2 regions of the Streptomyces sp. NBC_00829 genome follow, and region 1 is predicted to be linked to the other one. Evidence: riboswitches for the same ligand, from Rfam matches in the RefSeq annotation. Region 1 holds a riboswitch; the other holds the start of a gene.

Region 1 (15,868 bases):
TGCACCGCGCGCACTTCTCGTGGCACGTGGCGCTGCACGAACTCGCCCTCGACGACCCGGCTGCGGTACGCAGGCGCTGGCTCGCCCAGCTGACTCCGGACCGGGTACGCGGGGTACGGGCCCTGGTCGACTCGGGATCGCTCCTGTGGCGGGCCCGGATGGCCAGCAGCTGGACGGGACGCATGCCCGTCGACGACGTACTGGGCGCAGTGGCGGACGACATGGTCGAACGACCCTCGACAGCGTTCACGGCGATGCACAGCGCCGTCGCACTCACCGCTGCCGGAGATCAGCCCGCACTGCGGCGGCTGCGCGCGCACGCGGCGCAGGCCGATCCCGTGCAGCGGGAGGTCATCGTCCCGTTGTGCGATGCGCTGGGATCCGTCCTGGAGGAACGCTGGGCCACGGCGGTCCACGGCTTGCGCGGCATCCTCCCCACCCTGCGCCGGGTCGGCGGGAGTGCCGCCCAGCGCGAGGTCGTCGAAGAGACACTGCTGTACGCGCTGGTCTCCGCCGGCCGCTGCGACGCTGCCCGGCATCTGCTGGAGCAGCGACTGGACCGGCGCCCCAGTCGGCTCGACACACGGCGGCTGGCCGACCTGCCCGCCTGAGAAACAGGGCGGCCCGGCAGGACCGGGCCGCCCGCTCAGTACCGTGGAGCCGCGGGCGGAGGGATCGCGTCCAACCGCTCCACCGGCCCGGCGGACACGCCCTACACCTCCTCGGCGGCTGCGGAGCTCCGGTGCCACGCCCGGGGCGCCCGCCAGTGGAAGCGCATCGCGAGCAGCCGCAGCACGAACGCCGTCACCACGGCGAGTCCGCTGGTGACCGCGTTCAGCGCGTCGAAGCGGATGCACAGGACGACCAGGATGGCGCCGACCATCGCGGGAACGGCATAGAGATCGCGGTCCCAGCGCAGCAGCGACGGCACCTCGTTGGCGAGTACGTCACGCAGCACACCTCCGCCGACGGCGGTGGCCAGGCCAAGGGCCGCGGAGGGGGTCAGGCCGAGCCCGTACTCGTACGCCTTCGTGGTGCCGGTGACGGAGAAGAGACCGAGTCCGGCGGCGTCGAAGACATTGACGCCGACCTGGATGCGCTCGACCTGCGGATGCAGGAAGAAGACGAGGGCCGCGGCTACGAGCGGCGTCAGAAAGTACCCGAGGTCGCTGAAGGCGGCTGGCGGGACCGCCCCGATGATCATGTCACGGAGAAGCCCGCCGCCCAGCGCTGTGACCTCGGCGAGCACCGCTATGCCGAAGACGTCGAAGTTCTTGCGGACGGCGAGCAGCGCGCCGGAAATCGCGAAGACGAAGATTCCGGCGAGGTCGAGCGCGTGCTGGACGGAGGGCGTGAACAGTTCATGGAGCACCGGACGATTGTGCCGGTTCTCGGGCGCGACGCTTACCGACGCGTGTTCGGAACGATCGGCGGTCCCTGCGGGAAGGCCTCGCCGCGGTGCGTGCGGCGGGCAGGGCCGCGGTGTTCCGCCGAACACCGCGGCCATACCGGACTATTCGGGCTTCTTGCCCTCGGTCGGCTCGGCCTCGGTGGGCTCGGCCTCGTCGCCCGGCCGTGCATCCGCGTCGTCGGCGGGCTCGGAACCGGATTCGGCCTCGGAACCGTCCGCGTCGTCGGCCGGAGCCTCAACCTCCGCGGCCTCGGCCTCGACGGCCTCGGGCTCCGCCTCCGCGACCTCGGGCTCCGCCTTGATGAGGCTCGCCTCGGGCTCGTCCGCGTCGGCTTCCGCAGCCGCCTGAGCCACCTCGGCCTCGTCGGCCGACGCCTCCGCCGTCACAGGACCCGCGGCAGCCGCCGTCTCCGCCGTCTCCGCCGCCGTCGTCAGCTTCGCCGGCTCGACGACCTCGATCGCCTCCCGCGCCGACGCCGGCAGCACCGGGTCACCCGGGGCCATGTCCGGCGCGTTCTCCGGGTGGTGGCAGGCCACCTGGTGGCCCGTCTTCAGCGCCAGCAACGGCGGCTCCTGCGTCTTGCAGATCTCCGTCGCCTTCCAGCACCGGGTGTGGAACCGGCACCCGCTCGGCGGGGAGATCGGCGACGGCACGTCGCCCGTGAGCAGAATCCGGTCGCTCCTGCCGCCGCGCCGCCTCGGGTCCGGCACCGGCACCGCGGAGAGCAGCGCCTTCGTGTACGGGTGCATCGGCGACTCGTACAGCGACTTGCGGTCGGTCAGCTCGACGATCTTGCCGAGGTACATCACCGCGATACGGTCCGAGACGTGCCGGATGACCGACAGGTCGTGGGCGATGATCACGTAGGTGAGGCCCAGCTCGTCCTGGAGGTCGTCCAGCAGGTTCACCACCTGCGCCTGGATGGACACGTCCAGCGCCGAGACCGGCTCGTCCGCCACGACCAGCTTCGGCTTGAGGGCGAGCGCGCGCGCGATGCCGATGCGCTGGCGCTGACCGCCGGAGAACTCGTGCGGATAGCGGTTGTAGTGCTCGGGGTTGAGACCGACCAGGCCCAGCAGCCGCTGGACCTCCTTCTTGACTCCGCCCTCGGGAGTGATCCCCTGGAGCTTGAAGGGCGCGCTGACGATCGTGCCGACCGTATGGCGCGGGTTCAGCGAGCCATAGGGGTCCTGGAAGATCATCTGGACGTCCCGGCGCATCGGGCGCATACCCCCGACGCCGAGGTGCGTGATGTCCTTGCCCTCGAACTCGATCTTGCCGCCGGTCGGTTCGAGCAGCCGGGTGATGAGACGGCCCATCGTCGACTTGCCGCAGCCGGACTCGCCCACGACGCCCAGGGTCTCGCCGGGCAGTACGTCGAAGCTGATGTTGTCGACCGCCTGGACGGCGCCGGTCTGCCGGCGCAGCAGTCCGCTGGTGATCGGGAAGTGCTTGACCAGTCCGCTGACCCTGAGCAGGGGCTCGGGCGAGGATGTCGCCTGCTCCGGGATCGTGATCTCGGAATTCTTTGTCTCACTCACAGCTTCGGCGCAATCTCTTCGGTCCAGATCCGCGTGCGGTCCTCCTGCGACATGTGGCAGGCCGAGTGGTGCCGGCTGCCGACCTCCCGCAGATCGGGCCGCTCGGTGCGGGTGATCCCGCCCTTGGGCACATCGGCGTACGGGCACCTGGGGTGGAAGGCACAGCCGCTGGGGATGTTGATCAGGCTGGGCGGGGAGCCCTTGACCGGGATGAGGCGCTCGGTCTGGTCACGGTCGATGCGCGGCATCGAGCCGAGCAGACCCCAGGTGTAGGGGTGCTGCGGCTCGTAGAAGACCTTCTCGGCCGGCCCGCGCTCGACGCAACGCCCGCCGTACATCACCAGGATGTCGTCGGCCAGCTCGGCGACGACGCCCAGGTCGTGGGTGATGATGATGACCGCGGAGCCGAACTCCTTCTGCAGGTCCCGGATCAGGTCGAGGATCTGCGCCTGGACGGTGACGTCCAGCGCGGTGGTCGGCTCGTCCGCGATGAGCAGCTCGGGGTTGTTGACCAGCGCCATCGCGATCATCGCGCGCTGGCGCATACCGCCGGAGAACTCGTGCGGGTAGGCGTCCACGCGCTTGTGGGGCTCCGGGATGCCCACCCGGTCCAGCAGCTCGACGGCACGCTTGCGCGCGGTCTTCTTGTCGACCTTGTTGTGGACCTGGTAGGCCTCACTGATCTGCTTGCCGATGGTGTAGTACGGATGCATCGCCGACAGCGGATCCTGGAAGATCATCGCCATGTCGCGGCCACGCAGACGCCGCACCTCGTCGGGATCGGCAGTGAGCAGTTCCTTGCCGTTCAGCCAGATCTCCCCGGACAGGTGGGCCTTCTGCCGGCCGTACTGTCCGACGCGGTGCAGGCCCATGATGCCGAGCGAGGTCACCGACTTGCCGGAGCCGGACTCGCCCACGATGCCGAGGGTCTTGCCCTTCTCCAGCGTGAAGGAGAGGCCGTCGACCGACTTCACCAGACCGTCGTCGGTCGGGAAGTGGACCTGGAGGTCACGTACTTCGAGGAAGGCGCCGGAAGGGGCCGAGCCCGCGGAGACGGGCTCGCCCACGGCGCCGGTCTTCGTCAGTTCGGTCATGAGAGCCTCACTCGGGGGTCGATCACTGCGTACATGAGGTCCACGACAAGGTTCGCGAGGACCACGAAGAAGGCCGAGATCAGTGTGACGCCGAGGATCACCGGCAGGTCGTGGTTGTTGATCGCGGCCACCGCGTTGTAACCGAGGCCGTGCAGCGAGAACGTGCTCTCGGTGAGGACCGCGCCGCCGACCAGGGCTCCGAGGTCCAGGCCGAGCACCGTGAGGATCGGGGTCATGGTGGAGCGCATCGCATGCTTGCCGATGACCACGGGTTCGGTCAGGCCCTTGGCCCGGGCGGTGCGGATGTAGTCCTCGTTGAGGACCTCCAGCATGGTGGCCCGGGTGAGCCGCGCGTACATCGCCGCGTACAGGAAGGCCAGGGTGACCCACGGCAGGACCATGCCGTTGAACCAGCCCGCCGGGTCGTCACCGAACTGCGCGTCCGGCCGGTCGAACCAGCCGAGTTGGTCGGAGAAGACCGCCAGGGACAGGATGCCGGTGAAGTAGATCGGCAGCGAGACACCGCCGAGGGCGATGCCCATGGCCGAGCGGTCCAGCGGCGTACCGCGCTTGAGTGCGGAGACGATGCCGGTGGCGACTCCTCCGACGACCCAGAGCACGACGGCGCCGATGGCGAGCGAGAAGGTGACCGGCAGCCAGTCGAGAAGCAGCGGCCAGACCTCCTGCTCGGTCTTGAACGAGTACCCGAAGCAGGGCGCGGCGCAATGCGTCACGTCGGAACCGTTGGCGTACGTACGTCCGGCCACCAGCCCGACCACGAACTTGCCGAACTGGACCAGGATCGGGTCGTCCAGGCCCATCTTCTGCCGGATGCCCTCGATGGCGGCCGGGTCGGACTGCTTTCCGACGAAGTAGAGCGCCGGGTCCGTCCCGATCATCTTGGGGAACAGGAAGAAGATTCCGAAGGTCACCAGAGTGATGACCATCAGCATGACGATGACGGCGAAAATTCGCCGGATGAGATATGCAAGCACTGCGCTCGGCCCGACGGCGGCCCGGGGGCCCTCTCTTCTGGAGAGGGCCCCGGGCCACCGCTCGCGGCCATCACCTGCCCTTCGTGCCTAGCGGGTGTGGCACTGGAACGTGAACTGACTGGGTTTTACTTGACGACGCCGAGCGAGGCGTAGTCGTAGCGGCCGTTGTAGGCGTCCGCCAGGTACGCGTTGGTCACGCGGGTGCTGCGCCAGGTGATCGTCTTGTCGTAGACGAAGGGCAGGTAGACAGCGGCCTCGGAGACCTTCTGGTTCATCTGCTTGTAGACCTCGCCGGCCTTGGCCGGGTCGGTCTCGGCGATGGCCTGGTCGAAGAGCTTGTTGACCGCGGGGTCGTTCAGCTCCGAGAAGTTGTTGTTACCGCTCTGGAGGATGAACCGGCCGTCGACCAGCGGCTGCGAGAAGCCCTGGCCGGTCGGGAAGTCCGCGCCCCAGCCCATGATGATGATGCCGTAGCCCTTTTCCTTGACGACCTTCGGCGAACCGATGATGCCGGACGTCTGGGCGCCGTCGAACTGGTCGACCTGGGCGTCGATGCCGACCTGCTTCAGCGCGTTCTGCAGGGAGACGGCCGTGGCGACCTCGACGGGCTTGTTGTTGCGCACCGCGATGGTGGTCTTGAAGCCGGTCGGCTTGCCACAGGCCTTCAGCGCGGCCTTGGCCTTCTCGAGGTTCGGCTTGCCGTCGTTCTTGAGGACCTCGTACGGGTCGTACGAGGTGTCGGAGCCCTTGATGCCCGCGGGGAGCATGTTCGGGGCGATGTCGCCACCGGCCTGCGGGCCACCGCGCGCGGTCTGCAGCGACTTCTTGTCCGCGGCGTAGATGACGGCCTTGCGGCACTCGATGTTGTCGAACGGCGCAACCGTCTTCGGGAAGACCGCGTAGCGGATGAAGCCGGTCTGGCCGTTGTCCAGGTTGCCCTTGTGCTTGCGCAGGGCGGTGGTGCGGGCGGCCTGGCCGATGCCGGTCGCGTTGATGTCGATGTCGAAGTCGCCCTTGAGCAGGCGCTTGTCCATGTCATCGGCGTTGGTCATGAAGGTGACCGAGATCGTGTCCGGAAGCGCCTTGCGGATCGTGTCCGAGGACTGCTTCCAGTTCGCGTTGCGCGACAGCTTCATCGACTTGTTCGGCGCGTACGAGTCGATCTTGTACGGGCCGTTGGAGAAGGGCTTCAGGCCGTACTTGGCGGAGGTGTCCTTCTCCTTCTTGACCGGAGAGGCGGCCGGCATGGCGAGCATCTGCTCGAAGTCGCCGTTCGGCTGCGGGAGCTTGAAGATGATGGTCTTCGCGTCCGGCGTCTCGATGGCCTTCAGACCGAGCTTGTCGGCAGACGTGTCCTTGTACGGACCCTTGTACTCCTTCTTCGGGTCCAGGACCTGCATCAGGTAGACCGGGCCGCCGGAGATGACGTCCTGGGCCCAGGTGCGCTCGATGCCGTACTTGATGTCCTGCGCGGTGACGGGCGAGCCGTCCTCCCACGTGACATCGTTCTTGAGGGTGTACTTGTAGGTCTTGCCGCCGTCCGAGATCTCGGCCTTCGCGGTCGCGAGGTCCGGGACGAGCTCGGTGCTGGCCTGGCCCGGCTCCGGCTTGAAGCTGACGAGCTGGCGGGTGTAGTAGCGGGCGAAGTCCCACATGAAGCCGTAGTAGCCGCGCGCCGGGTCCCACGAGTCGGCGTCCTGGGTACCGACGAACTTGAGCTCGCCGCCCTTTTTGTCGGAGGCGTTGACGACCTTGCCGATGCCCGCGTTGAAACCGGGCGCGCCGCCCGCGCCGTCCTTCTTGTCGTCCTTGCCGCCACAGGCAGTGGCGGTAAGCATGGCCGCGAGCACGACAGCCGTGCCTGCGGCAAGCCTGCGCTTCGACGTGCGATGGGTTGTCACGATGCTCGCAACCTCCGTGTTAGTCACGGCCCTTGAGGGCCGCGGATTCTGGGCTTTCGCTCCTGACTGGCAGGGGCTGTGTGTCCTTGGGACTGGCGGGGTCTAGCGGGATCCCTTCGGATCCAGCGCGTCCCGTACTCCGTCACCGAAGAGGTTGAAGGCAAGCACGGTGATGAAGATCGCCAGACCCGGGATGATCATGAAGACCGGGTCGTCCTCGTAGGTGCGCACGGCCGTCTGGAGCATCTCGCCCCAGGACGGTGTGGGCGGCTTGACGCCAACTCCCAGGAAGCTCAGTGCGGCTTCGGTCAGGATGTTGGTGGGGATCATCAGCGTCGTGTAGACGGTGATCGGGGCCACGAGGTTGGGAAGCAGCTCGCGGAAGAGGATGTAGGCCCGGCCTGCTCCCAGGCTGCGCGCCGCCTCGACGTACTCGCGTTCACGCAGCGAGAGCGTCTGGCCGCGCACGATGCGGCCGATGTACGGCCAGCCGAAGAAGCCGATCACCAGCACCAGGACGGCGATGCGCAGCCCGGAGCCGGAGAAACCCAGGAGTTCGTTCGGGGTGACCGAGATCAGGGCGATGATGAAGAGCAGCTGCGGGAACGCGAGCAGCAGGTCCATCACCCGGCTGATCGCCGCGTCCACCCAGCCGCCGAAGTAACCCGCGATGACACCGAAGAGGGTGCCGAGCGAGACCGCGACGAAGGCGGAGAGGAAGGCGACCAGCAGCGAGATGCGGGCGCCGTAGACGACTCGGCTGAAGACGTCGCGGCCGTTGACCGGCTCGACTCCCAGCAGGAAGTCTGAGCTGATGCCGCCCCAGCTGCCGATCGGAGTGCCGAGGAGCGGATCGATCTGGTCCTCGTGCAGCTCCTCCGGCGGGTGGCCGAACGCGCTCACGATCAGCGGAGCGAGTATGGCGACCAGGACCAGCAGGAGCACCACGACGCCACCGGCCAGCGCGACCTTGTCGCGCTTGAGGCGAACCCAGGCGATCTTCCAGGGGGAGCGCCCCTCGATGGCCTTCTGCGGGACATCGGCGGCGACATCGACGGCCGCGGTCTCGGCCGCGCTCGTGTCGTGCAGTGGTGCCGTCATCGTGGTGGGGACCCCTCTCGGCCGGCGGTGACCGACCCATGCCCGCCGCTGTAGCGGCTTCGTTCACATCAGTGGTGCAAGTTGTGTGCGTGGTGCGAGGAATGCTTGAACAAGCAGGTCGTACACAGGACCGACTGCCCTTGTGGCGGGAGTCTTCAACGCTGCTGCGATCACCCGCCAGACCCCCCGGGGAATGTTTGCTCAAACGTGATGAGGGGAGGGGGTTTCCGTTATACGGACGAGGCCGCCGTTTGAGCGGATCGCCATCTGGCGCTCGTAGCCTGAAAGTTGAGCAAGGCGCACATTACGGACAAGTCGATCACAATCAGCGGACCGTACACCACAAGGCCGTGGCCGCCACCTTCTCATCCGCCCGGCGTCGACGCGAAGGCCACTTGTGAAGACGGGACGAAACATCCCTGACCTATGGAAACTCCTACTGTCCCCGGGACCGGTGAGTGTCCTTCACCGACCGTGCCGCGGGTGAAGGACACTCACCGGCCGTGCTGCGGCGGATAGCCGTACCCGCCTCCGGCCGGTGCGGCGCCGTGCGCGTCGCGGTCGTAGAAGGGCCGGGCGTTGGCCCGCAGCCACATCGTCACCGGGTCGTACTCGTCGGACATGGCGACGGTGGAGACCGGCAGCCCGTCCGGGACCGCGGTGATCGACTGCTGCATCATGGCGCGCACGGTGTCCACGGACTGCCGGCTCGTGTCGTACAGATCGAGCCCGATGGCAAGATACGGAGCGCCGAGCGCGGGCTGCACCCAGGCTCGGCGCAGCGCACGGACCGCGGGCGTGCGGTGGGCGTTCTGCGAGAGCAGGGCGTAGAAGTGCGGAATCTCGATGGCCGGTTCCGATAGCCGCAGAGGCCCGGCGGGCATCCGGTCGAGTCCGGTGGCAATGCGGCGCAGATCGAGCCAGGGGATGCCGACGCCGCCGCCGGGCGCGTGCGGGTTGAGCCAGATCCCCCAGCGCTCGGGGTACAGCGCGCGGGCGATGTCCGGGCCGCCGACCACCTCGTGCGCGCGGTTCCAGCCGGAGACGGCCAGCTCCTGGGCAGAGGTGACGCACGGGGCGTAGCCGACGCCGTCGACCTCCATGTTCCCGTACTGGGCGTCGGGCGAGCCGGCCTGGCCGTGCCAGAGCAGCATCCACAGCCGGCCGCCGCCGGCCGGGTCGGCGAGCGCGTGCAGCAGTGCCTCGTACGCGTCGTAGCGCCCGGGAGTCACCTGGCGCAGCATGTGCTCGACCTGCCCGGCCGCCGCGGTGCCTGACGCGCTCACCCTGGGTTCCGCCCCTCTTCGATCCACCCGGCACACGAGTGCGGCGGGTCCGGCATGGAACAGCTTAATCGGGAGTCCCGTCACCGACTTGACGACTACACGTGCTCTCGTTGATAGAAGGGCCGCACCCGCTCCAGCATCCAGCCGCCGACCGGGTCCTGTGTGGCGTCCAGCAGAACGAGACTGACCGGCCAGCCCACCTGGACCCGGCTCAGCGCCCGGCCGAGCGCATCCATCGGGGCATTGCGATCGGGGGCCTCCCAGGAGGACACCTGGACGCCGATGAAGAGTGCCGGCGGCTCGCCCTCGACGGAGGCCAGGGCCCTGCGGGCGGTGACGACGACACCGGAGGCCTCGAACTCTCCGGCGGCGGCGGCCAGGAAGTCCACCGGCTCCTCCTGCCAGTCGGGCTCGAAGAGCCGCACCCGGCCGCCGGACGCGGGCCCGTCCAGAGGCGTACGGCCCACCCTGCACAGCTCGGCGACAGCCAGCGGCGGCAGCGGGGCGCCGACGGCGCCGCCGGGGTTGACGGCGATGCCGAGCTGCGGCGGCAGTCCGCGGGCGAACTCACGTGCGGGGGCGACGGTGAAGGGCATATGGCTGCCCACGCAGACCATGAACTGCTGCTCGGAGCTGAAGACCGGGACGTACACGGCTCCCTCGATCTCCATGGTCGGGAGATCGAGGTTCGCACTGTCCGGGCCGCCGCCGTTCGGCAGTGGCACCCAGAGGTGGCTGCGGCCCAGCACCTCGATGAGACGGCCTCCGGCGGCGGGGTTGCCCAGGGACGCGGCGAGCACCTCTTCGAGCTCGTTCGCCGGCCAGCCGCCGTGCGGATGCGGATGCGCCTGCTCCGGAATGTCCATGTCCGTCCTTCTTCCCCGGCTTCGTTCAGTGTCGCGCACCGACCATAGCGCCGGGGCCCGGGGACACGGCCACGGGCCCGACCGGGAGCCGGGGAGACCAGGACGGCCCGAAGGCCGGGCAGGCAAGGAGGTCGGGAACGCGGGAAGCCGGGAAGCCGGGAAGGGCGAGGAGGTCGGGAACGCGGGTCGAGGAGAGGTGCAGGGGGCCTGGGAGGCCGGGGAGGCGGACGGCCGGAAGCCCCGGGGTGTGCCGCGGCCGGGGACCGCTCTAACGCTGTTCGAAGCCGACCCGCCCCAGCGCCCCCGCCGCGTCCCGGTCCAGCAATACCGCCGACGCGCAGCCCGCGGGCAGCCGCCCCGCCTCCGCGTCGCCGAGCAGCCGCCCCACCGCGCGCCGGTGCCGGGCGAAGGCGTAGCCGGAGACTCCCCGGCCTCGCTCGCGCTGGCCCGCCCGGGCCACGTCGGGCGTGACATCGAGAAGGACCAGATGCAGACCGCTGCCGCGTCGGCGGGCCTCGCGCGCCAGCCAGCGCCGCACCCACGCCTGGGTGCCGCAGTCGTGCACGACGACGCTCTCGCCGGAGCGCAGGGCCCGCCGCAGCCCGGCGTAGTGCGCGAGCCGCACGAGCGGGCGGTAGACGGCATACGGCAGCAGCCGCGGCATCCGCGCGTCCCAGCGGTCCCGGGTGTCCTGCGAGTCGATCCCGAGGCCGCCCGCCGCGCGCCTGATCAGGGTCGACTTTCCGCTGCCGGGCAGGCCGGAGACGACCACCACGTCTCCGGCGGCGAAGACCAGGCTGCGCGGGCTGCGCCCGGAGCGGTCCCGCAGATCACGCAGTACGGGGACGGATGCCCCGCGCGCCTTCCTGGCAGGCGTGTCCGGCCGGACGGGCACCCCCGCGGTTGTCGCGTAGGCCTCGGACCGCTGCAACGTCATCACCCCTCCCCCATGTACGGGTCGTCCCACACCCTTGCCCACGAAGTGTAAAGAAACGGTAATGCGGTACAACCGTTTTCGACGGAGGCCGAAGACACCACTTCTCCGCGATGCATGCAATGATGTGCCCGCCAACTGCATACCGGCCGCTTGAATCCACGCGGGAGAGTCCTGGCCACTGTGTGCGCCGGGCGCCGAAGGAGCAAGTCCCTCCCTTGAATCTCTCAGGCCCCGTACCGCGTGTGATGAGGCAGATCTGAAAAGCGAGCCGCCATCGAGTGGCTCCACCCAAGGTGCAAGTCACGACCACCGATACGAGCGGTCGCGACGAACCTCTCAGGTTCCGATGACAGATGGGGAGGATTGTCCTCGCCGGCCATGCCCTGGGAGCCACATCTATGAGCAACGCCCCCCGTCTCACCGCCCTCGATGCCGTGCATCGTTCGCTGGGCGCCACCATGACCGACTTCGCGGGCTGGGACATGCCCCTGCGGTACGGCAGTGAGCGCGACGAACACAACGCCGTCCGCACCAAGGCCGGACTCTTCGACCTCTCCCACATGGGCGAGATCACCGTCACGGGCCCGGAGGCCGTCAAGGCTCTGGACCACGCGCTGGTCGGCAACATCTCGACCGTCGGAGTCGGCCGCGCCCGCTACACGCACATCTGCCGGCAGGACGGCGGGATCGTCGACGACCTGATCGTCTACCGCCTGGGCGAGACCGAGTACATGGTCGTCGCGAACGCCTCCAACGCGCAGGTCGTCCTCGACGCGCTGACCGAGCGCGCCGCCGGCTTCGACACCGAGGTCCGCGACGACCGGGACGCGTACGCCCTCCTCGCCGTGCAGGGCCCCGAATCCCCGGGCATCCTCGCGTCCCTCACCGACGCCGATCTGGACGGGCTGAAGTACTACGCCGGCCTGCCCGGCACCGTCGCGGGCGTGCCCGCGCTGATCGCGCGCACCGGCTACACCGGCGAGGACGGCTTCGAGCTGTTCGTCTCGCCCGAGCACGCCGTTCAGCTGTGGCAGGCGCTGACCAAGGCAGGCGAGAGTGCCGGTCTGGTCCCGGCCGGCCTGTCCTGCCGCGACACCCTGCGCCTGGAAGCCGGCATGCCGCTGTACGGGCATGAGCTGACCACCTCGCTCACCCCGTTCGACGCGGGCCTGGGCCGGGTCGTGAAGTTCGAGAAGGAGGGCGACTTCGTCGGCCGCGCCGCCCTGGAGGCAGCCGCCGAGCGCGCCGCCACCAACCCGCCGCGCAAGCTCGTCGGCCTGATCGCCGAGGGCCGCAGGGTCCCGCGCGCCGGTTTCCCGGTCGTCGCGGGCGGCCAGGTCATCGGCGAGGTCACCTCGGGCGCCCCGTCTCCGACGCTGGGCAGGCCGATCGCGATGGCGTACGTGGACGCCTCGCACGCCGCCCCGGGCAGCGAGGGCGTCGGCGTCGACATCCGCGGTACGCATGAGGCGTACGAGGTCGTCGCGCTGCCGTTCTACAAGCGCCAGAAGTGATCATCAGCACCACCCCTCCCGTTTATCAGCACTCCCCCGCATCCAGGAGAATCAGGTCATGAGCAACCCCCAGCAGCTGCGTTACAGCAAGGAGCACGAGTGGGTGTCGGACGTCGCCGACGGCGTCGCGACGGTCGGCATCACGGAGTTCGCGGCCAACGCGCTCGGTGACGTCGTCTACGCCCAGCTGCCCGAGGTGGGCGACACGGTGACCGCGGGCGAGACCTGCGGCGAGCTGGAGTCGACCAAGTCGGTCAGCGACCTTTACGCCCCGGTCAGCGGTGAGGTGGTCGCGGCCAACCAGGACGTCGTGGACGACCCGTCCCTGGTGAACTCCGCCCCCTTCGAGGGTGGCTGGCTCTTCAAGGTGCGTATCGCGGAGGAGCCGGGCGACCTGCTCTCCGCCCAGGAGTACGCCCAGCTCACCCTCTCCGGCAACTGACCCCAGGGGATCGAAGATGTCTGTTCTGAACACTCCTCTCCATGAGCTCGACCCCGACGTCGCCGCCGCCGTCGACGCCGAGCTCGTACGCCAGCAGTCGACCCTGGAAATGATCGCGTCGGAGAACTTCGCCCCGGTCGCCGTCATGGAGGCCCAGGGCTCGGTCCTGACCAACAAGTACGCCGAGGGCTACCCGGGCCGCCGCTACTACGGCGGCTGCGAGCACGTCGATGTCGTCGAGCAGATCGCCATCGACCGCATCAAGGCACTCTTCGGCGCCGAGCACGCCAATGTGCAGCCGCACTCCGGCGCGCAGGCGAACGCGGCCGCGATGTTCGCGCTGCTGAAGCCGGGCGACACGATCATGGGCCTGAACCTCGCCCACGGCGGTCATCTGACCCACGGCATGAAGATCAACTTCTCCGGCAAGCTGTACAACGTGGTCGCGTACCACGTCGACAGCGAGAGTGGCCAGGTCGACATGGCCGAGGTCGAGCGCCTCGCCAAGGAGTCCCGCCCGAAGCTGATCGTCGCCGGCTGGTCCGCATACCCGCGCCAGCTGGACTTCGCCGCGTTCCGCCGGATCGCGGACGAGGTCGGCGCGTACCTGATGGTCGACATGGCCCACTTCGCGGGTCTGGTCGCCGCCGGGCTGCACCCCAACCCGGTGCCGCACGCCCATGTCGTCACCACCACCACGCACAAGACCCTCGGCGGTCCGCGCGGCGGTGTGATCCTGTCGACGCAGGAGCTGGCCAAGAAGATCAATTCCGCGGTCTTCCCCGGTCAGCAGGGCGGTCCGCTGGAGCACGTCATCGCGGCGAAGGCGGTCTCCTTCAAGGTCGCGGCCACCGAGGACTTCAAGGAGCGCCAGCAGCGCACGCTGGACGGCGCCCGCATCCTCGCCGAGCGTCTCGTCGCGGCCGATGTCGCCGAGCACGGTGTCTCGGTCCTGTCGGGCGGCACGGACGTGCACCTGGTCCTGGTCGACCTGCGCAACTCCCAGCTGGACGGCCAGCAGGCCGAGGACCGGCTCCACGAGGTGGGCATCACGGTCAACCGCAACGCCATCCCGAACGACCCGCGGCCGCCGATGGTCACCTCGGGCCTGCGGATCGGGACCCCGGCGCTGGCCACCCGCGGCTTCCAGGAGGAGGACTTCCGGGAGGTCGCCGACATCATCGCCGAGGCGCTGAAGCCGGCATACGACACCGAGGCGCTGAGCGCCCGGGTGTCCGCGCTGGCCGCGAAGCACCCCCTGTACCCCGGCCTGAAGTAGTTTCGTACGCTTTCGTTCGTACGAACCTTCGGGGCACCGCGCACACTGGAGTGTGGGCGCGGTGCCCCGCCCCGTGTTCCAGCGCTCTCTGCACCACCCCGGCAGACAACGGCGTCTACCAACCTCTCTAGGAGTTCCCCGTGGCCATCTCGGTCTTCGACCTGTTCTCGATCGGCATCGGCCCGTCCAGCTCCCATACGGTCGGCCCGATGCGCGCGGCGCGTATGTTCGCGCGGCGCCTCAAGAACGAGGGCCACCTCGCCCGCACGACGGCGATACGCGCGGAACTCTTCGGCTCCCTGGGTGCGACGGGCCACGGCCACGGCACCCCCAAGGCCGTCCTGCTCGGTCTGGAGGGCAACTCGCCCCGCACCGTCGACGTCGAGACCGCGGACGCGCAGGTCGAGCGCATCCGCACCGGCCGGCGGATCAATCTGCTCGGCATGCGGGAGATCGACTTCGACTTCGACAAGGACCTGGTCCTGCACCGCCGCAAGTCGCTGCCGTACCACGCCAACGGCATGACGATCTTCGCGTACGACGCCGAGGGGGGCCTCGTCCTGGAGAAGACGTACTACTCCGTGGGCGGCGGTTTCGTGGTCGACGAGGAAGCGGTCGGCGAGGACCGGATCAAGCTCGACGACACCGTGCTCAAGTACCCCTTCCGCACCGGCGACGAACTGCTGCGGCTGGCCGACGAGACGGGTCTGTCCATCTCCGCCCTGATGCTGGAGAACGAGACGGCCTGGCGCTCCGAGGAGGAGATCCGCGAGGGCCTGCTGGAGATCTGGCGGGTCATGCAGGCCTGTGTCTCGCGCGGCATGTCCCGCGAGGGCATCCTGCCCGGCGGCCTCAAGGTCCGCCGGCGCGCGGCCAACTCCGCCCGCCAGCTGCGCGCGGAGGGCGACCCGCTGGCACACGCGATGGAGTGGATCACCCTCTACGCGATGGCCGTGAACGAGGAGAACGCCGCGGGCGGCCGGGTCGTCACCGCGCCCACCAACGGCGCCGCGGGCATCATCCCGGCCGTGCTGCACTACTACATGAACTTCGTGCCCGGCGCCGACGAGGAGGGCGTGGTCCGCTTCCTGCTCTCCGCGGGCGCGATCGGCATGCTCTTCAAGGAGAACGCCTCGATCTCGGGTGCCGAGGTCGGCTGCCAGGGCGAGGTCGGCTCCGCCTGCTCGATGGCGGCGGGCGCGCTCGCCGAGGTGCTGGGCGGCACGCCCGAACAGGTCGAGAACGCCGCCGAGATCGGCATGGAGCACAACCTCGGCCTGACCTGCGACCCGGTCGGCGGCCTGGTCCAGATCCCGTGCATCGAGCGCAACGGCATGGCCGCGGTGAAGGCCGTGACGGCGGCCCGGATGGCGATGCGCGGCGACGGCAGCCACAAGGTCTCCCTCGACAAGGTCATCAAGACGATGAAGGAGACGGGCGCGGACATGTCCGTGAAGTACAAGGAGACCGCCCGCGGCGGCCTCGCGGTGAACATCATCG
Region 2 (15,868 bases), 4.6 Mb from region 1:
GCCGCAGAGACCAGCGAGAAGCGACTGTTTACTAAAAACACAGGTCCGTGCGAAGCCGTAAGGCGATGTATACGGACTGACGCCTGCCCGGTGCTGGAACGTTAAGGGGACCGGTTAGTCACATTTCGGTGTGGCGAAGCTGAGAACTTAAGCGCCAGTAAACGGCGGTGGTAACTATAACCATCCTAAGGTAGCGAAATTCCTTGTCGGGTAAGTTCCGACCTGCACGAATGGCGTAACGACTTCTCGACTGTCTCAACCATAGGCCCGGTGAAATTGCACTACGAGTAAAGATGCTCGTTTCGCGCAGCAGGACGGAAAGACCCCGGGACCTTTACTACAGTTTGATATTGGTGTTCGGTTCGGCTTGTGTAGGATAGGTGGGAGACTGTGAAGCGGCCACGCCAGTGGTTGTGGAGTCGTCGTTGAAATACCACTCTGGTCGTGCTGGATGTCTAACCTGGGTCCGTGATCCGGATCAGGGACAGTGTCTGATGGGTAGTTTAACTGGGGCGGTTGCCTCCCAAAGGGTAACGGAGGCGCCCAAAGGTTCCCTCAGCCTGGTTGGCAATCAGGTGTTGAGTGTAAGTGCACAAGGGAGCTTGACTGTGAGACCGACGGGTCGAGCAGGGACGAAAGTCGGGACTAGTGATCCGGCGGTGGCTTGTGGAAGCGCCGTCGCTCAACGGATAAAAGGTACCCCGGGGATAACAGGCTGATCTTCCCCAAGAGTCCATATCGACGGGATGGTTTGGCACCTCGATGTCGGCTCGTCGCATCCTGGGGCTGGAGTCGGTCCCAAGGGTTGGGCTGTTCGCCCATTAAAGCGGTACGCGAGCTGGGTTTAGAACGTCGTGAGACAGTTCGGTCCCTATCCGCTGTGCGCGTAGGAGTCTTGAGAAGGGCTGTCCCTAGTACGAGAGGACCGGGACGGACGAACCTCTGGTGTGCCAGTTGTCCTGCCAAGGGCATGGCTGGTTGGCTACGTTCGGAAAGGATAACCGCTGAAAGCATCTAAGCGGGAAGCCTGCTTCGAGATGAGGACTCCCACCCCCTTTGAGGGGTTAAGGCTCCCAGTAGACGACTGGGTTGATAGGCCAGATGTGGAAGCCCCGCAAGGGGTGGAGCTGACTGGTACTAATAGGCCGAGGGCTTGTCCTCAGTTGCTCGCGTCCACTGTGTTGGTTCTGAAACAACGAACTGTCGAGTCCCCATGGCCGGGACTCCGGTGAACAGTTTCATAGTGTTTCGGTGGTCATTGCGTTAGGGAAACGCCCGGTTACATTCCGAACCCGGAAGCTAAGCCTTTCAGCGCCGATGGTACTGCAGGGGGGACCCTGTGGGAGAGTAGGACGCCGCCGAACAATCATTGTGGGAAAGCCCCGCACCTTCTGGTGCGGGGCTTTTCTGCGTTCAGGACCGGCCTGTCCGGCCCCGTACACCCCTGTGCACAGTGCAGTCATGGCTGAGGGTAGGGTCAGGAGGCATCGTCGGCACGTTCCACACAGGAGGCCCCCGGGTGGAGGTCCAGGAGACCCGCGTTCAGACGGACCGGGTACTCACCATCCCCAACATCCTCAGCATGGCGCGTCTTCTCGGAGTGCCGCTCTTCCTGTGGCTGATTCTCCGCCCTGAGTTCGGGGGACCCAACAGCGACGTCTGGGCATTGCTGGTGCTGATGCTGAGCGGTGTCAGCGACTATCTCGACGGCAAGCTCGCCCGGCGCTGGAACCAGATCAGCAACCTGGGGCGGCTTCTCGACCCCGCTGCCGACCGTCTGTACATCCTCTCCACCCTTGTAGGGCTGACCTGGCGCGAGATTCTGCCCATCTGGCTCACGGCCGCCCTATTGGCGCGGGAACTGATGCTGCTGGTGATGGTGGGAATCCTCCGCAGGCACGGCTATCCGCCGCCCCAGGTGAACTTCCTGGGCAAGGCAGCAACCTTCAACCTCATGTATGCCTTCCCCTTGCTGCTGCTCAGTGACGGAAGGGGGTGGCTTGCGTCACTGGCTGCTATTTTCGGATGGGCGTTCGCAGGATGGGGTACAACTCTCTATTGGTGGGCAGGGATCCTCTATGTGGTCCAGGTCCGCCGACTCGTCAAGGCGGACGCAGTGGCCGATTGACCTCGTCGATGCCGTGCCGTGCAGAGTCGCCGGCCGCGCATGATGCCAGAGGGCCTCTTTGGGCGGGTGAAGTCGGCTAGACCGTCGTCTCTTCAAGGAGGACGCTTCCGACATGAAGGCCGTCGTGATGGCCGGTGGCGAAGGAACACGACTTCGCCCTATGACCTCGAGCATGCCCAAGCCGCTCCTGCCAGTGGCCAACAGGCCGATCATGGAGCACGTGCTGCGCCTGCTCAAGCGGCATGGGCTCAACGAAACCGTTGTAACCGTGCAGTTTCTCGCCTCACTCGTCAAGAACTACTTCGGTGACGGTGAAGAGCTGGGCATGGAGCTCACCTATGCCAATGAGGAAAAGCCTCTCGGCACTGCGGGGAGCGTGAAGAACGCCGAGGAAGCGCTGAAGGACGATGCGTTTCTCGTCATCTCCGGCGACGCGCTGACCGACTTCGACCTCAGCGATCTCATCGCGTTCCACAAGGAGAAGGGCGCACTGGTCACGGTGTGCCTCACCCGCGTGCCGAACCCTCTGGAATTCGGCATCACCATCGTGGACGAAGAAGGAAAGGTCGAGCGCTTCCTGGAGAAGCCGACCTGGGGCCAGGTCTTCTCCGACACGGTGAATACGGGCATCTATGTCATGGAACCCGAGGTGTTCGACTACGTCGAGGCCGATGTCCCCGTGGACTGGTCCGGCGATGTGTTCCCGCAGCTCATGAAGGAGGGCAAGCCGATCTACGGCTATGTCGCCGAGGGCTACTGGGAGGACGTGGGCACCCACGAGAGCTACGTGAAGGCCCAGGCCGACGTCCTGGAGGGCAAGGTCGACGTCGAACTCGACGGTTTCGAGATCTCGCCCGGTGTGTGGGTGGCGGAAGGCGCCGAGGTGCATCCCGACGCCGTGCTCCGTGGCCCGCTCTACATCGGTGACTACGCCAAGATCGAAGCCGATGTGGAACTCCGCGAACACACGGTCGTCGGATCCAACGTGGTCGTGAAGAGCGGCGCCTTTCTCCACAAGACCGTTGTCCACGACAACGTGTACATCGGCGAGCACTGCAACCTGCGCGGCTGCGTGATCGGCAAGAACACCGACATCATGAGGGCCGCCCGGATCGAGGACGGCGCGGTCATCGGTGACGAGTGCCTGGTCGGCGAAGAATCGATTGTCCAGGGCAACGTCCGGGTCTACCCCTTCAAGACCATCGAGGCCGGCGCCTTCGTCAACACCTCGGTCATCTGGGAGTCGCGGGGGCAGGCGCACCTGTTCGGCGCCAGGGGCGTGTCCGGCATCCTCAATGTGGAGATCACTCCGGAGCTGGCGGTACGGCTTGCGGGAGCGTATGCCACGACCCTCAAGAAGGGCGCGACGGTCACCACGGCGCGCGACCACTCCAGGGGCGCCCGTGCGCTCAAGCGGGCGGTGATCTCCGCTCTCCAGGCCAGTGCCATCGACGTACGGGACCTGGAGAACGTTCCCCTGCCCGTGGCGCGCCAGCAGACAGCCCGCGGCAGTGCCGGCGGCATCATGATCCGTACGTCCCCCGGTGTGCCCGACTCCGTGGACATCATGTTCTTCGATGAACGCGGAGCGGACCTCTCGCAGGGCGGGCAGCGGAAGCTGGACCGCGTGTACGCGCGCCAGGAGTACCGGCGGGCGTTCCCGGGCGAGATCGGGGATCTTCACTTCCCGTCCAGCGTGTTCGATTCGTACACCGGATCCCTGCTGCGCAATGTCGACACCTCCGGGATCGCCGAGTCCGGGCTCAAGGTCGTCATCGACGCGTCCAACGGCAGCGCGGGTCTCGTTCTGCCGAGCCTGTTGGGACGGCTCGGTGTCGACGCGCTCACCATCAACCCCGGGCTCGACGAGTCGCGGCCCACGGAGTCGGCCGACACCCGCCGGTCCGGTCTCGTGCGGCTCGGCGAGATCGTGGCCTCCGCGCGGGCGGCGTTCGGCGTGCGTTTCGATCCCGTGGGCGAGCGGCTGTCGCTGGTCGACGAACGTGGTCGGATCATCGAGGACGACCGGGCGCTTCTCGTGCTGCTCGACCTTGTGGCCGCGGAGCGGCGCAGCGGGCGGGTGGCCCTGCCCGTGACGACCACCCGTATTGCCGAGCAGGTGGCGGCGTACCACGGCACGCAGGTGGAGTGGACGACGACATCGCCTGACGACCTGACCCGTGTGGGGCGTGAGGACACCACGATCTTCGGTGGCGACGGCCGGGGCGGCTTCATCATTCCCGAGTTCAGCAGCGTCTTCGACGGCTCGGCGGCCTTCGTACGGCTGCTCGGGCTGGTGGCCCGTACGCAGCTCACCCTCAGCCAGATCGACGCCCGGATCCCGCGGGCACATGTGCTGCGGCGCGATCTGGCGACGCCGTGGGCGGTCAAGGGACTCGTGATGCGGAAGGTGGTCGAGGCAGCCGCCGACCGGCATGTCGACACGACTGACGGTGTCCGGGTCGTCGAGCCCGACGGGCGCTGGGTGATGGTCCTTCCCGACCCCGCGGAGGCCGTCACTCATTTGTGGGCCGAGGGACCGGACGACTCTTCGGCCCAGGCCCTGCTCGACGAGTGGTCCGCCGTCGTGGACAGCGCAGGTCACTGAGGTGTGACCGGTGTGCCGGAAGTTGTCGACGGACGGCTTCCGGCACACCGGTGGGGCCATTCGGCGGTAGCAGCTGCGACGTGCGACGATGTGCGGCATGTCGCAGCAGCCCCCCGTTCGGAGCACCGGCGCTCCACCCGCACGTCCCGATGCGTCCATGTCGCTGCTGACCAATGTGATGGAGCACAGTCTCGATGAGGGATACGCGGAGGCTTTCGCCCGCCGGGATGCCGAGGGAGGGGGACTGCCCCGGACGCTGAGGGCCAAGCTCGGCCTTGCGCTGGGACTTGTCCTGGCCGCCCTGGTCGTCACCGTGGGAGCCGCTCAGGCGCGGATATCCGCACCGGTGGTGGCGAAAGAGCGCGAGGAGCTCATCGACCGTATCGACGCGGAGACCAAGGACGCCGACGCCCTGGAGCGCAGCGTCGACAAGCTCCGGGACGAGGTGGGCGATCGTCAGCGGAAGGCTCTCAAGACGCAGGGCGGCGATCAGGGGGAACTGGTCGCACTGCTCTCCGGCGCCACCGAGGTGGAGGGGCCGGGCGTGAAGCTCGTCGTCGACGATGCGAAGAACACCGATCAGGGTGGCGGGGGGCCGAGGGAGAGCAGCGGCTTCAACGACACGGGCCGGGTGCGCGACCGCGACATGCAGCGGATCGTCAACGGGCTGTGGGAGTCGGGCGCCGAGGCCGTAGCCATCAACGGACAGCGGCTGACCGCCCTGTCGGCGATCAGGGCGGCCGGCGACGCCATACTGGTCGACAACAAGCCGCTGGTGCCGCCGTACACGGTTCTCGCGGTGGGGGACGGGAAAAAGCTGAGCACCGCGTTCCAGGACAGTGCCGACGGGCAATATCTCCACGCTTTGCAGGAGAACTTCGGCATCCGTTCCAGCATCTCCGCCGAGGAGAAGGTGCGCCTGCCGGCGGCGCCGAGCTTGATCGTACGAACAGCAGAGCCGAAGACCGCCGACGCCGGGAAGGGCAACGGGCAGGACACGGCTGACACAGGGAAGGGCACATCGTGATCGCCGTACTGGGCCTCGTCGTCGGAGTCGTGGTCGGACTGTTGGTCCGACCCGAAGTGCCGGCGGTGGTCGAGCCCTATCTGCCGATCGCCGTCGTCGCGGCTCTCGACGCGGTCTTCGGTGGCCTGCGGGCCATGCTCGACGGAATCTTCGTCGACAAGGTCTTCGTGGTCTCCTTCCTGTCGAACGTGGTGGTCGCCGCGCTGATCGTGTTCCTGGGCGACAAATTGGGCGTCGGCGCCCAGCTGTCCACGGGTGTGGTGGTCGTCCTCGGCATCCGGATCTTCTCCAACGCGGCCGCGATCCGTCGGCACGTCTTCCGGGCGTGAGGCGAATGAACAACGAAGACAAGCCCCAGGGTGAGGAGCCGGAAGCCGTGACGCCGGCGGCGGACGACAGCAAGCCCGAGGGCGAACAGAAGCCCGCGCGCGAGGAGACGGCGGCCCGTCCCGGGGCGGAGCACGACGGTCCCCGCCAGCCCGGCCCTGCGCGGTCCGGACCCTCGCAGCCTGGTGGACCCCGTCCTCCTGGCCGTGAGGAGCCCGCGTCCGGTCAGCCCGAATCGGGTCGGCCCGAATCGGGTCAGCCCGAGCCAGGTCGGCCCGAGCCAGGTCGGCCCGAGCCAGGTCAGTCCGAATTCGGTCGGGTTCCGCCCGAGAAGCAGCAGACCGGTCGGCAGCGGCTCGTCGCCGTACTGTGGCCGCTGAGGTTCAGCCGCGCCCAACTCATCGTCGCCCTGCTGCTGTTCGTCCTCGGTCTGGGGCTCGCCATCCAGGTCCGTTCGAACAGTGACAGCAGCGCGCTGCGCGGTGCCCGTCAGGAGGACCTGGTCCGGATCCTCGACGAGCTGGACAACCGCACACAGCGACTTGAGGACGAGAAGCAGCGTCTGGAGGACCAGCGCGCCGAGCTGGAGAACAGCTCGGACCTGGCTGAGGAAGCGCGGAAGCAGACCCTGCAGAAGGAGCAGCAGCTGGGCATCCTCGCGGGCACGGTCGCCGCGCAGGGCCCGGGTATCACGCTCACCATCGACGACCCGTCGGGCACGGTGGAGTCGGACATGCTGCTCGACGCCATCCAGGAGCTGCGCGCCGCGGGGGCCGAGGCGATCCAGGTCAACGATGTGCGGGTGGTCGCCGACACGTACTTCACCGGCACCGGCTCCGACATCAAGGTCGACGGCAAGCCTGTCTCCGCGCCGTACACCTTCAAGGTCATCGGCAAGCCGCAGGATCTGGAGCCCGCCCTGAACATCCCGGGCGGTGTGGTGCAGACGCTTGAGAAGGAGCAGGCCACGGCGACGGTGGCGCGCTCGCAGAGGATCGTCGTGGACGCCTTGCGACCCGCGAAGCTGCCTGACTACGCTCGGTCGTCGGCGCAGTGAGGCGGGGGCGCATGAGGCCTGTTGGACCAGGGCATGAGGTTGCGGGGGGTCGGCACAGAACAAGCGTGCCGCGTGGTGGAAACTGTCTGGTGGTCACGGACGTTGTGAGAATGTCCGGGTCGGCAGGTGTGATCATTGAGGGTTCGTCCTGCCCCACGGGCGGGTCTATTTCGGTCAAGGGGAATCGCCCGTGAAGTTGTTTGGGAAGTTGTTCGGCAAGAGCGCACGCGAGGACGGCGGGAACGCCAGGCATCGCGTGCCGCGCCATGGCCAGAGTGAGGAGCAGGGCGGCGAGCGTCCGCTCTTCCGGGACGAGGTCGCTGGTCCGGGCGGTGACAATTCGGGTGATGGGGGCGCGTCGTCGGTTGACCCTGCCGGTTCCGGCCGCATAGGTTTCGGGGAACCATCAACCTCAAGTACGGGTGGAGGGTTTGCCCCGGACCCGTATGCGACCAATCCCCACGCGGGTCAGCCGCGGCAGGAGGATCCGTCCATGTCGGCCTTGGTTTGTACGAGGTGCGGGCACCGCAATGCCGAGGCCAGCCGCTTCTGCTCCAACTGTGGCGCGCCGCTTCGGGGCGGGGCTCCCGCCGAGCGCGCGTCGGAGACGACCTCGACGATCTCCATCTCCGGCATCGAGGCGTATGACGCGGAGGTGACGGGGCAGACGCAGCTTCCGTCGCTCTCTCCCGAGGCCCAGGCCGCTGTCGACGCGCTGCCCCTCGGCTCCGCCCTGCTGGTGGTGCGCCGCGGTCCGAACTCCGGGAGCCGCTTCCTGCTGGACGGCGAGCTGACCACGGCCGGCCGTCACCCGCAGAGCGACATCTTCCTCGACGACGTGACCGTCTCGCGGCGTCATGTGGAGTTCCGCAGGGGGCCCGACGGCGGCTTCACCGTCTCGGACGTCGGCAGCCTGAATGGCACGTACGTCAACCGCGAGCGGATCGACTCCGTCGTCCTGGCCAATGGCGACGAGGTTCAGATCGGCAAGTACCGGCTGGTCTTCTACGCGAGCCAGCGGGGCGTGTAACCCTCCCCCAGACTCCGTCCGGGGGGACCCCCAGGAAGGCACATGCTGCGAACACCGACTGGCGGTGCCGGCCACGGCACCGCCACCGCGGGCGAGAGGCTGATGAGCATCGGGACGGTGCTCAGCCAGCTGAGGGACGAATTTCCCGAAGTGACCATCTCCAAGATCCGTTTTCTGGAGGCCGAAGGGCTGGTCGAGCCGAGGCGTACGCCGTCGGGGTACCGCAAGTTCAGCCCCGGGGACGTGGAGCGGCTGGCTCAGGTGCTGCGGATGCAGAGGGACCACTATCTTCCGCTGAAGGTCATCCGGGAGCATCTCGACGCCCAGGCGCGCGGGGAACAGGCGCAGCTGCCCGCGCAGGGCGTGCAGCGGGAGCTGTGCCAGTGGACGACGGGCGACTTCGACGCGGAGCGGCCCACGGCGGCCCGGGTGGGGCGCCCGGAGCTGCTGGCGGCCGCCGAGGTGAGTGAGGCGGAGCTCGACGAGTGGGAGTCGTACGGCCTGCTGGCGCGAGACGGAAACGGCGGCTACGACGCCGAATCGGTGACTGTCGCCAGACTCGTCGCGGATCTGGGGAAATTCGGACTCGAGCCCCGTCATCTGCGGGCGATGAAGGCGGCGGCCGACCGGGAGGCCGGGCTGGTCGAGCAGGTGGTGGCACCCTTGCGGCGGCACCGTAATCCGCAGACCAGGGCGCATGCCGAGGCGACCACGAAAGAGCTCGCCGCCCTGTCCGTGCGGCTGCATGCGGCCCTGGTGCAGACCGCGCTCGGGGTCCGGCTCCACTGATCTTGGGGGAGCCCGACTACCCAAACCGGTCGGGCACGTCCTAGGGTTGCTGTGTGAACGAGCTCGACGTTGTGGGTGTCCGGGTCGAAATGCCCTCGAACCAACCGATCGTGCTCCTACGTGAAGTGGGAGGCGACCGGTACCTCCCCATCTGGATCGGTCCCGGGGAAGCCACCGCCATCGCCTTTGCCCAGCAGGGCATGGCTCCGGCGAGGCCGCTGACGCACGACCTCTTCAAGGACGTGCTGGAGGCGGTCGGCCAGGAGCTGACCGAGGTGCGCATCACTGACCTGCGCGAAGGGGTTTTCTACGCGGAGCTGGTCTTTGCCAGCGGCGTCGAGGTGAGTGCGAGACCGTCCGACGCCATAGCGCTGGCCCTGCGGACCGGCACACCGATCTTCGGCAGTGACGGGGTCCTCGATGACGCGGGAATCGCCATCCCGGACGAGCAGGAGGACGAGGTGGAGAAGTTCCGCGAGTTCCTCGATCAGATCTCGCCCGAGGATTTCGGCACCAACAGTCAGTGACGACGCCAACAGTCTGTGACCGTCCGACGGGCGGCGTCGGCGCATTCGGCAACCCTTTCCCCGAATGGGGGCACGGGAAACCACTCTCAGGGTGATTATCACTCGGCGTGCCGAGTGTGGCGATCGTTGACGCACCCCGGGTGACTGCCTACCGTCGAGATGGCAGGTCAAGGACGGAGGTCGGCGTGAGAAGCAGCGGCGACGGTACGGCTGGGGGTGCCCCCGGAAGCAGTCTCGGGGAGAGCGGGCCGTATCCGCTTCACGGAGACGTAGCCGACCCCTCGAAGGAAGCGATCGGCTACCGCGGGCCCACAGCCTGCGCGGCGGCTGGGATCACCTACCGACAGCTCGACTACTGGGCCCGCACAGGTCTGGTGGAGCCCAGCGTGCGGCCGGCGTACGGATCGGGCACACAGCGGCTCTACAGCTTCCGTGACGTGGTCGTTCTCAAGATCGTCAAGCGGTTCCTCGACACCGGCGTGGCCCTGCAGAACATCCGCACGGCCGTGCAGCATCTGCGGGCCCGTGGCTTCACCGACCTCGAACGCATGACGCTGATGAGCGACGGCGCGACCGTCTACGAGTGCTCCTCGCCCGACGAGGTCGTCGATCTGCTCCAGGGCGGCCAGGGAATCTTCGGGATCGCCGTCGGCGTGGTCTGGCGGGATGTCGAGGCGGCGCTGTCGCAGCTTCACGGCGAGCGCGTCGACACCGGCGAGACGCTGATCGGCAACAATCCGGCGGACGAACTGGCCAGACGAAGGCGCGACAGGGCCGTTTGAGCGCTGAGCGCGTCCTGTTCGCCGGGCCCGTGGATCGGTGCCCAGCCGGTTCGGCGCCATTGTCAGTGGTGTAGGGCAGCATCGGAGATGTGAGATCCGCGCCGACGATTCTGCATCTGGACATGGATGCCTTCTTCGCCGCCGCCGAGCAGGCGGCGAAGCCGAGTCTGCGCGGAAAGCCGGTGGTCGTCGGCGGGCTCGGCCCGCGCGGTGTCGTCGCGACCGCCTCGTACGAAGCTCGGCAGTTCGGCGTCCACTCCGCCATGCCGATGGCGCAGGCCAGACGGCTCGCACCGAACGCCGCCTATGTCGTGCCGCGCTTCTTGCTCTATCGCACGGTCAGCGAGCAGGTGATGGAGCTCCTGGGGACGCTCTCTCCATTGGTCGAGCCACTGAGCCTGGACGAAGCGTTCGTGGATCTGGAAGCCGGTGGAGTAGCCGACGACTCCGCCTCCGCGCGGGCGGCCGGGGAGCGGCTGCGCGCCGACATCCGCGCTGTCACGGGACTCACGGGTTCCGTTGGGCTCGCCGGATCCAAGATGCTCGCGAAAATCGCCTCCGAACAGGCGAAACCCGATGGTCTTGTGCTCATAGAGCCCGGCACGGAGCGGGAGCTGCTCGGGCCGATGCCGGTGCGCACGCTGCCCGGGGTCGGCCCGGCGACCGGTGAGCATCTGCGCCGCGCGGGCATGACGACGGTGGCCGAGCTGGCGGAGGCGGGCGAGGACGAGCTTGTCCGGCTGCTGGGCAAGGCGCACGGGACCTCGCTGTTCCGGATGGCGATGGGGTACGACAACCGGCCGGTCGTTGCCGAACGGGACACGAAATCGGTGTCGGTCGAGGACACCTTCGATGTGGATCTGCACGACCGGGTGCGGGTGCGGATCGAGGTGGAGCGGCTGTCCGACCGGTGTGTGCAGCGGCTGCGCGCCGCCGGACACTCCGGACGGACCATCGTGCTCAAGGTGCGGCGGTACGACTTCTCGACTCTGACACGCTCGGAGACGCTGCGGGGACCGACCGACGATCCCGCGGTGGTGCGGGAGGCCGCGGGGCGGCTCCTGGAGGCCGTGGACACCACGGGCGGGGTGCGGCTGCTGGGGGTGGGTGTCACCGGACTGGCGGACTACACCCAGGAGGATCTCTTCGCTCAGGCCGCCGCCGATGAGCAGGCAGGGTCCGTCCTGGGCCGGGCGGACGGGCCGGAGGCGCCACATGCCTCTGAGGGAGCGGGGACGGACAGCGCCGAATCCGTGGCCCCCGCCGAGCGGCACTGGGCGGCGGGGACGGACGTACGGCACGCGGAGTACGGACCGGGGTGGGTGCAGGGCAGCGGCGTCGGGCGGGTGACCGTGCGGTTCGAAGAGCCGGGTTCGCCGCCGGGGCGCGTGCGCACCTTCCGGGTGGACGATCCGGATCTTGAGCCCTCGGAACCGCTGTCGCTGGTGCCGCGGCTCACCGATGAGCAGGAACGGGTCCGCAAGGCCGACCCTGGCGGGTCGACCGCCGCGGGTCGGTCCTCGGGCCCGGGTCAGTCCTCCTGGCCGGAGACGTGGCCGAAGGACGTGTCTCCCGACGGCGCCGGGGTCTCGGGCGGCACGGAGAGATCGAGGCCGTAGTGGTGGTAGAGCTGGAGTTCCTGCTCGGGCGAGAGATGACGGCCGACACCGAAGTCCGGGGCGTCCTTGATCAGCGAGCGTTCGTAAGGGACGTGCAGGGTGTCGTTGACGACCTTGCTGGGCTCCAGCGGGACAAACGCATCCCTGCTGAACAGCCCGGTGCGCACGGCGGCCCACTCGGGCGCACCCGTGGCATCGTCGAGATATACCTCGTCCACAGTCCCGATCTTGGTGCCGTTGCGGTCGAACGCCTTGCGGCCGATCAGGCTGCGCGGATCGATGTCGGTCTGCACGGTCCCTCCAATTGGTCGCAACTGCTAGGTAAATACTACAAAAGTGCACATTGGGGGTGTCGGCCACTTGAGCGATCACGCCGGCAGGCACCCGAGCGTGCGGTGACCGACGGCCGGGCGATCACTTGAGCGATTAGCGAGGGGCCACGCTGGTACTCTGGCAAACGGCTGCTGACCCCGTGCGGGAGAGTCCACCGGTGACCAACCGGCTGGCGCCGAAGGAGCAAATCCTCCCCGGAATCTCTCAGGCCCCTGTACCGCACGGACGAGGTCACTCTGGAAAGCAGGGCGGGTGTCGGACGGCATCCGCTCTCACCGACGGTGAAAGCCGGCGTGCCGCTGTGGCGTGCCGGTGAAGCTCTCAGGTTGAGATGACAGAGGGGGAGGCCGTCCGGGCATCCGCGCCGCGGTGCCCCTCGCCGGTCGTGTCGGACCAGGAGGCCTCCTAAATGACCGCCAACCGCATTCCGCTCTCCCAGCTGGAGCAGGGCATCCCCTTCGAGCAGCGCCACATCGGGCCCGACGCCGAGGCCCAGGCCAAGATGCTGGCGCAGGTGGGGTACGGCTCGCTCGACGAGCTGACCGCCGCCGCGGTCCCCGATGTGATCAAGAGCGCGGAGGCCCTGAACCTTCCGGGCGCCCGCACGGAGGCCGAGGTACTCGCCGAGCTGCGCACCCTGGCCGACCGCAACCAGGTGCTCGCGCCGATGATCGGTCTCGGCTACTACGGCACCTTCACGCCCCCGGTCATCCTGCGCAATGTCATGGAGAACCCGGCCTGGTACACCGCGTACACGCCCTACCAGCCCGAGATCTCCCAGGGCCGCCTGGAGGCGCTGCTCAACTTCCAGACGATGGTCGCCGACCTGACCGGTCTGCCCACCTCGGGCGCTTCGCTGCTCGACGAGAGCACGGCCGCGGCCGAGGCCATGTCGCTCGCCCGCCGGGTCGGCAAGGTCAAGGAAGGCGTTTTCCTGGTCGACGCGGACGTCCTGCCGCAGACCCTCGCGGTGATCGGGACCCGCGCCGAGCCGACCGGTGTCCAGATCGTCACTGCCGACCTGAGCAAGGGCATCCCCGCCGAGATCGCCGAGCGCGGTGTCTTCGGCGTGCTGCTCCAGTACCCCGGCGCCTCCGGCGCCGTCCGTGACATCAAGCCGGTCATCGAGCAGGCGCACGGGCTGGGCGCGATCGTCACCGTCGCCGCCGATCTGCTGGCGCTGACGCTGCTCACCTCGCCCGGCGAGCTGGGCGCGGACATCGCGGTCGGCACCACGCAGCGCTTCGGCGTCCCCATGGGCTTCGGCGGCCCGCACGCCGGCTATATGGCCGTCCGCGACAAGTTCGCGCGCAGCCTGCCCGGCCGCCTGGTCGGGGTCTCCGTGGACGCCGACGGAAACAAGGCGTACCGGCTTGCGCTGCAGACCCGTGAGCAGCACATCCGCCGTGAGAAGGCCACCAGCAACATCTGCACCGCCCAGGTGCTGCTCGCCGTGATGGCGGGAATGTACGCGGTGTACCACGGCCCCGAGGGTCTGCGGTCGATCGCGCAGCGCACCCACCGCTACGCAGGCATCCTCGCCGAGGGCCTGCGGGCCGGTGGCGTGGAGGTCGTGCACGGCTCGTACTTCGACACGCTGACCGCGCGGGTGCCGGGCAAGGCCGCCGAGATCGTCGCCGCGGCCCGCGAGGGCGGGGTCAACCTCCACCTCGTCGACGCCGACACCGTCTTTGTCTCCTGCGACGAGACCACCGCCCGCGCGCAGCTGGCCGCCGTGTGGGCCGCCTTCGGCGTCGAGGCCGACATCGAGGCCCTGGACGCAGTGACCACGGAGGCCCTGCCCGCGGCCCTGCTGCGGACCGACGACTACCTCACGCACCCCGTGTTCCACCAGCACCGCTCCGAGACGGCGATGCTGCGCTACCTGCGCAAGCTGGCCGACCGGGACTACGCGCTGGACCGCGGCATGATCCCGCTCGGCTCCTGCACGATGAAGCTGAACGCGACCACCGAGATGGAGCCGGTCACCTGGCCGGAGTTCGGCCAGATCCACCCCTTCGCCCCGGTCGAGCAGGCCGGCGGCTACCTCACGCTCATCCGTGAGCTGGAGGAGCGTCTCGCCGAGGTCACCGGTTACGACGCGGTGTCCATCCAGCCGAACGCCGGCTCCCAGGGCGAGCTCGCGGGCCTCCTGGCCGTACGCGCCTACCACCGCGCCAACGGCGACACCCAGCGCACCGTCTGTCTCATCCCCTCCTCCGCGCACGGCACCAACGCGGCCAGCGCCGTCATGGCCGGCATGAAGGTCGTCGTGGTCAAGACCGCCGACGACGGCGAGGTGGACATCGAGGACCTGCGGGCCAAGATCGAGCAGTACCGCGACGAGCTCTCGGTCCTGATGATCACCTATCCGTCGACCCACGGTGTGTTCGAGGAGCACGTCGCCGACATCTGCGCCCAGGTCCACGAGGCCGGCGGCCAGGTGTACGTCGACGGTGCCAACCTCAACGCGCTGGTGGGGCTCGCCAAGCCGGGCAAGTTCGGCGGCGACGTCTCGCACCTCAACCTGCACAAGACCTTCTGCATCCCGCACGGCGGCGGTGGCCCCGGCGTCGGTCCGGTGGGCGTCCGGGCGCACCTCGCCCCGTACCTCCCCAACCATCCCCTCCAGCCCACCGCGGGCCCGGAGACCGGTGTGGGGCCGATCTCGGCCGCGCCATGGGGCTCGGCGGGCATCCTGCCGATCTCCTGGGCGTATGTCCGCCTCATGGGCGGCGAGGGCCTCAAGCGCGCGACGCAGGTCGCCGTGCTCGCGGCGAACTACATCGCCAAGCGCCTGGAGCCGCACTACCCGGTGCTCTACACCGGCCCGGCGGGCCTGGTCGCCCACGAGTGCATCGTCGATCTGCGACCGCTGTCGAAGTCGACGGGCGTCAGCGTCGACGACATCGCCAAGCGTCTGATCGACTACGGCTTCCACGCGCCGACCATGTCGTTCCCGGTGGCCGGCACGCTGATGATCGAACCCACGGAGAGCGAGGACCTCAAGGAGATCGACCGCTTCTGCGACACCATGATCGCGATCCGCGGAGAGATCGAGAAGGTCGCGTCGGGCGAGTGGCCCGAGCAGGACAACCCGCTGAGCAACGCCCCGCACACCGCGGCGGCGCTGGGCGGTGAGTGGGAGCACGCCTACAGCCGCGAGGAGGCCGTCTTCCCGGCCGGGGTGAGCGCCGCCGACAAGTACTGGCCGCCGGTGCGCCGGATCGACGGTGCGTTCGGTGACCGCAATCTCGTCTGCTCCTGCCCGCCGATGGACGAGTACGACCACTGACGGGCGGCGGTCGAACGGCCGCGGACCTGTGTCGGGGCCGGTGCGGAGATTTCGTCTCCGGGCCGGCCCCTCGTCGTACGTCGTACGGATAAGCCCCTAGGCGGCCGTCATCACCTCGCGCGGCCGGTGCGGCGCGATGATCTGCCCGTCGGGCAGCAGCTCGCCGGTGTCCTCGAAGAGCAGGACGCCGTTGCACAGCAGGCTCCAGCCCTGCTCCGGGTGGTGCGCCATGAGGCGCGCCGCCTCCCGGTCGGCTGAGTCGGACGTCGGGCAGGCTGGCTGGTGCTGGCACATGGGTGGGTTCTTTCGCTGCGTCGGTGAGACTGTCCTGCGGCTCGATGAGGTG

The links. A riboswitch is a leader RNA that binds a small molecule or an ion and turns the genes downstream of it on or off. The one in region 1 is predicted to bind glycine.
Region 2: linked by a shared signal. The riboswitch ahead of gcvP (aminomethyl-transferring glycine dehydrogenase) and the one ahead of gcvT (glycine cleavage system aminomethyltransferase GcvT) in region 1 are both predicted to bind glycine.

Annotation. Positions count from the first base shown of each region.
Region 1 is NZ_CP108867.1:2,330,186-2,346,053, forward strand. It holds gene OG293_RS09570 (FAD/NAD(P)-binding protein) at 1-611, shown strand, start outside; gene OG293_RS09575 (trimeric intracellular cation channel family protein) at 713-1,372, opposite strand; gene OG293_RS09580 (ABC transporter ATP-binding protein) at 1,514-2,953, opposite strand; gene OG293_RS09585 (ABC transporter ATP-binding protein) at 2,950-4,047, opposite strand; gene OG293_RS09590 (ABC transporter permease) at 4,044-5,042, opposite strand; gene OG293_RS09595 (ABC transporter substrate-binding protein) at 5,168-6,943, opposite strand; gene OG293_RS09600 (ABC transporter permease) at 7,046-8,044, opposite strand; gene OG293_RS09605 (enhanced serine sensitivity protein SseB C-terminal domain-containing protein) at 8,539-9,330, opposite strand; gene OG293_RS09610 (enhanced serine sensitivity protein SseB) at 9,426-10,196, opposite strand; gene OG293_RS09615 (AAA family ATPase) at 10,465-11,133, opposite strand; glycine riboswitch at 11,285-11,382, shown strand; gene gcvT (glycine cleavage system aminomethyltransferase GcvT) at 11,532-12,647, shown strand; gene gcvH (glycine cleavage system protein GcvH) at 12,706-13,089, shown strand; gene glyA (serine hydroxymethyltransferase) at 13,106-14,368, shown strand; gene OG293_RS09635 (L-serine ammonia-lyase) at 14,509-15,868, shown strand, end outside.
Region 2 is NZ_CP108867.1:6,921,447-6,937,314, forward strand. It holds rRNA gene OG293_RS30965 (23S ribosomal RNA) at 1-1,161, shown strand, start outside; rRNA gene rrf (5S ribosomal RNA) at 1,248-1,364, shown strand; gene OG293_RS30975 (CDP-alcohol phosphatidyltransferase family protein) at 1,520-2,128, shown strand; gene OG293_RS30980 (sugar phosphate nucleotidyltransferase) at 2,241-4,736, shown strand; gene OG293_RS30985 (DUF881 domain-containing protein) at 4,834-5,763, shown strand; gene OG293_RS30990 (small basic family protein) at 5,760-6,092, shown strand; gene OG293_RS30995 (DUF881 domain-containing protein) at 6,098-7,147, shown strand; gene OG293_RS31000 (FHA domain-containing protein) at 7,296-8,177, shown strand; gene OG293_RS31005 (MerR family transcriptional regulator) at 8,220-8,966, shown strand; gene OG293_RS31010 (bifunctional nuclease family protein) at 9,020-9,493, shown strand; gene OG293_RS31015 (MerR family transcriptional regulator) at 9,679-10,275, shown strand; gene OG293_RS31020 (DNA polymerase IV) at 10,365-11,894, shown strand; gene OG293_RS31025 (PRC-barrel domain-containing protein) at 11,807-12,199, opposite strand; glycine riboswitch at 12,360-12,457, shown strand; gene gcvP (aminomethyl-transferring glycine dehydrogenase) at 12,637-15,522, shown strand; gene OG293_RS31035 (DUF5999 family protein) at 15,619-15,816, opposite strand.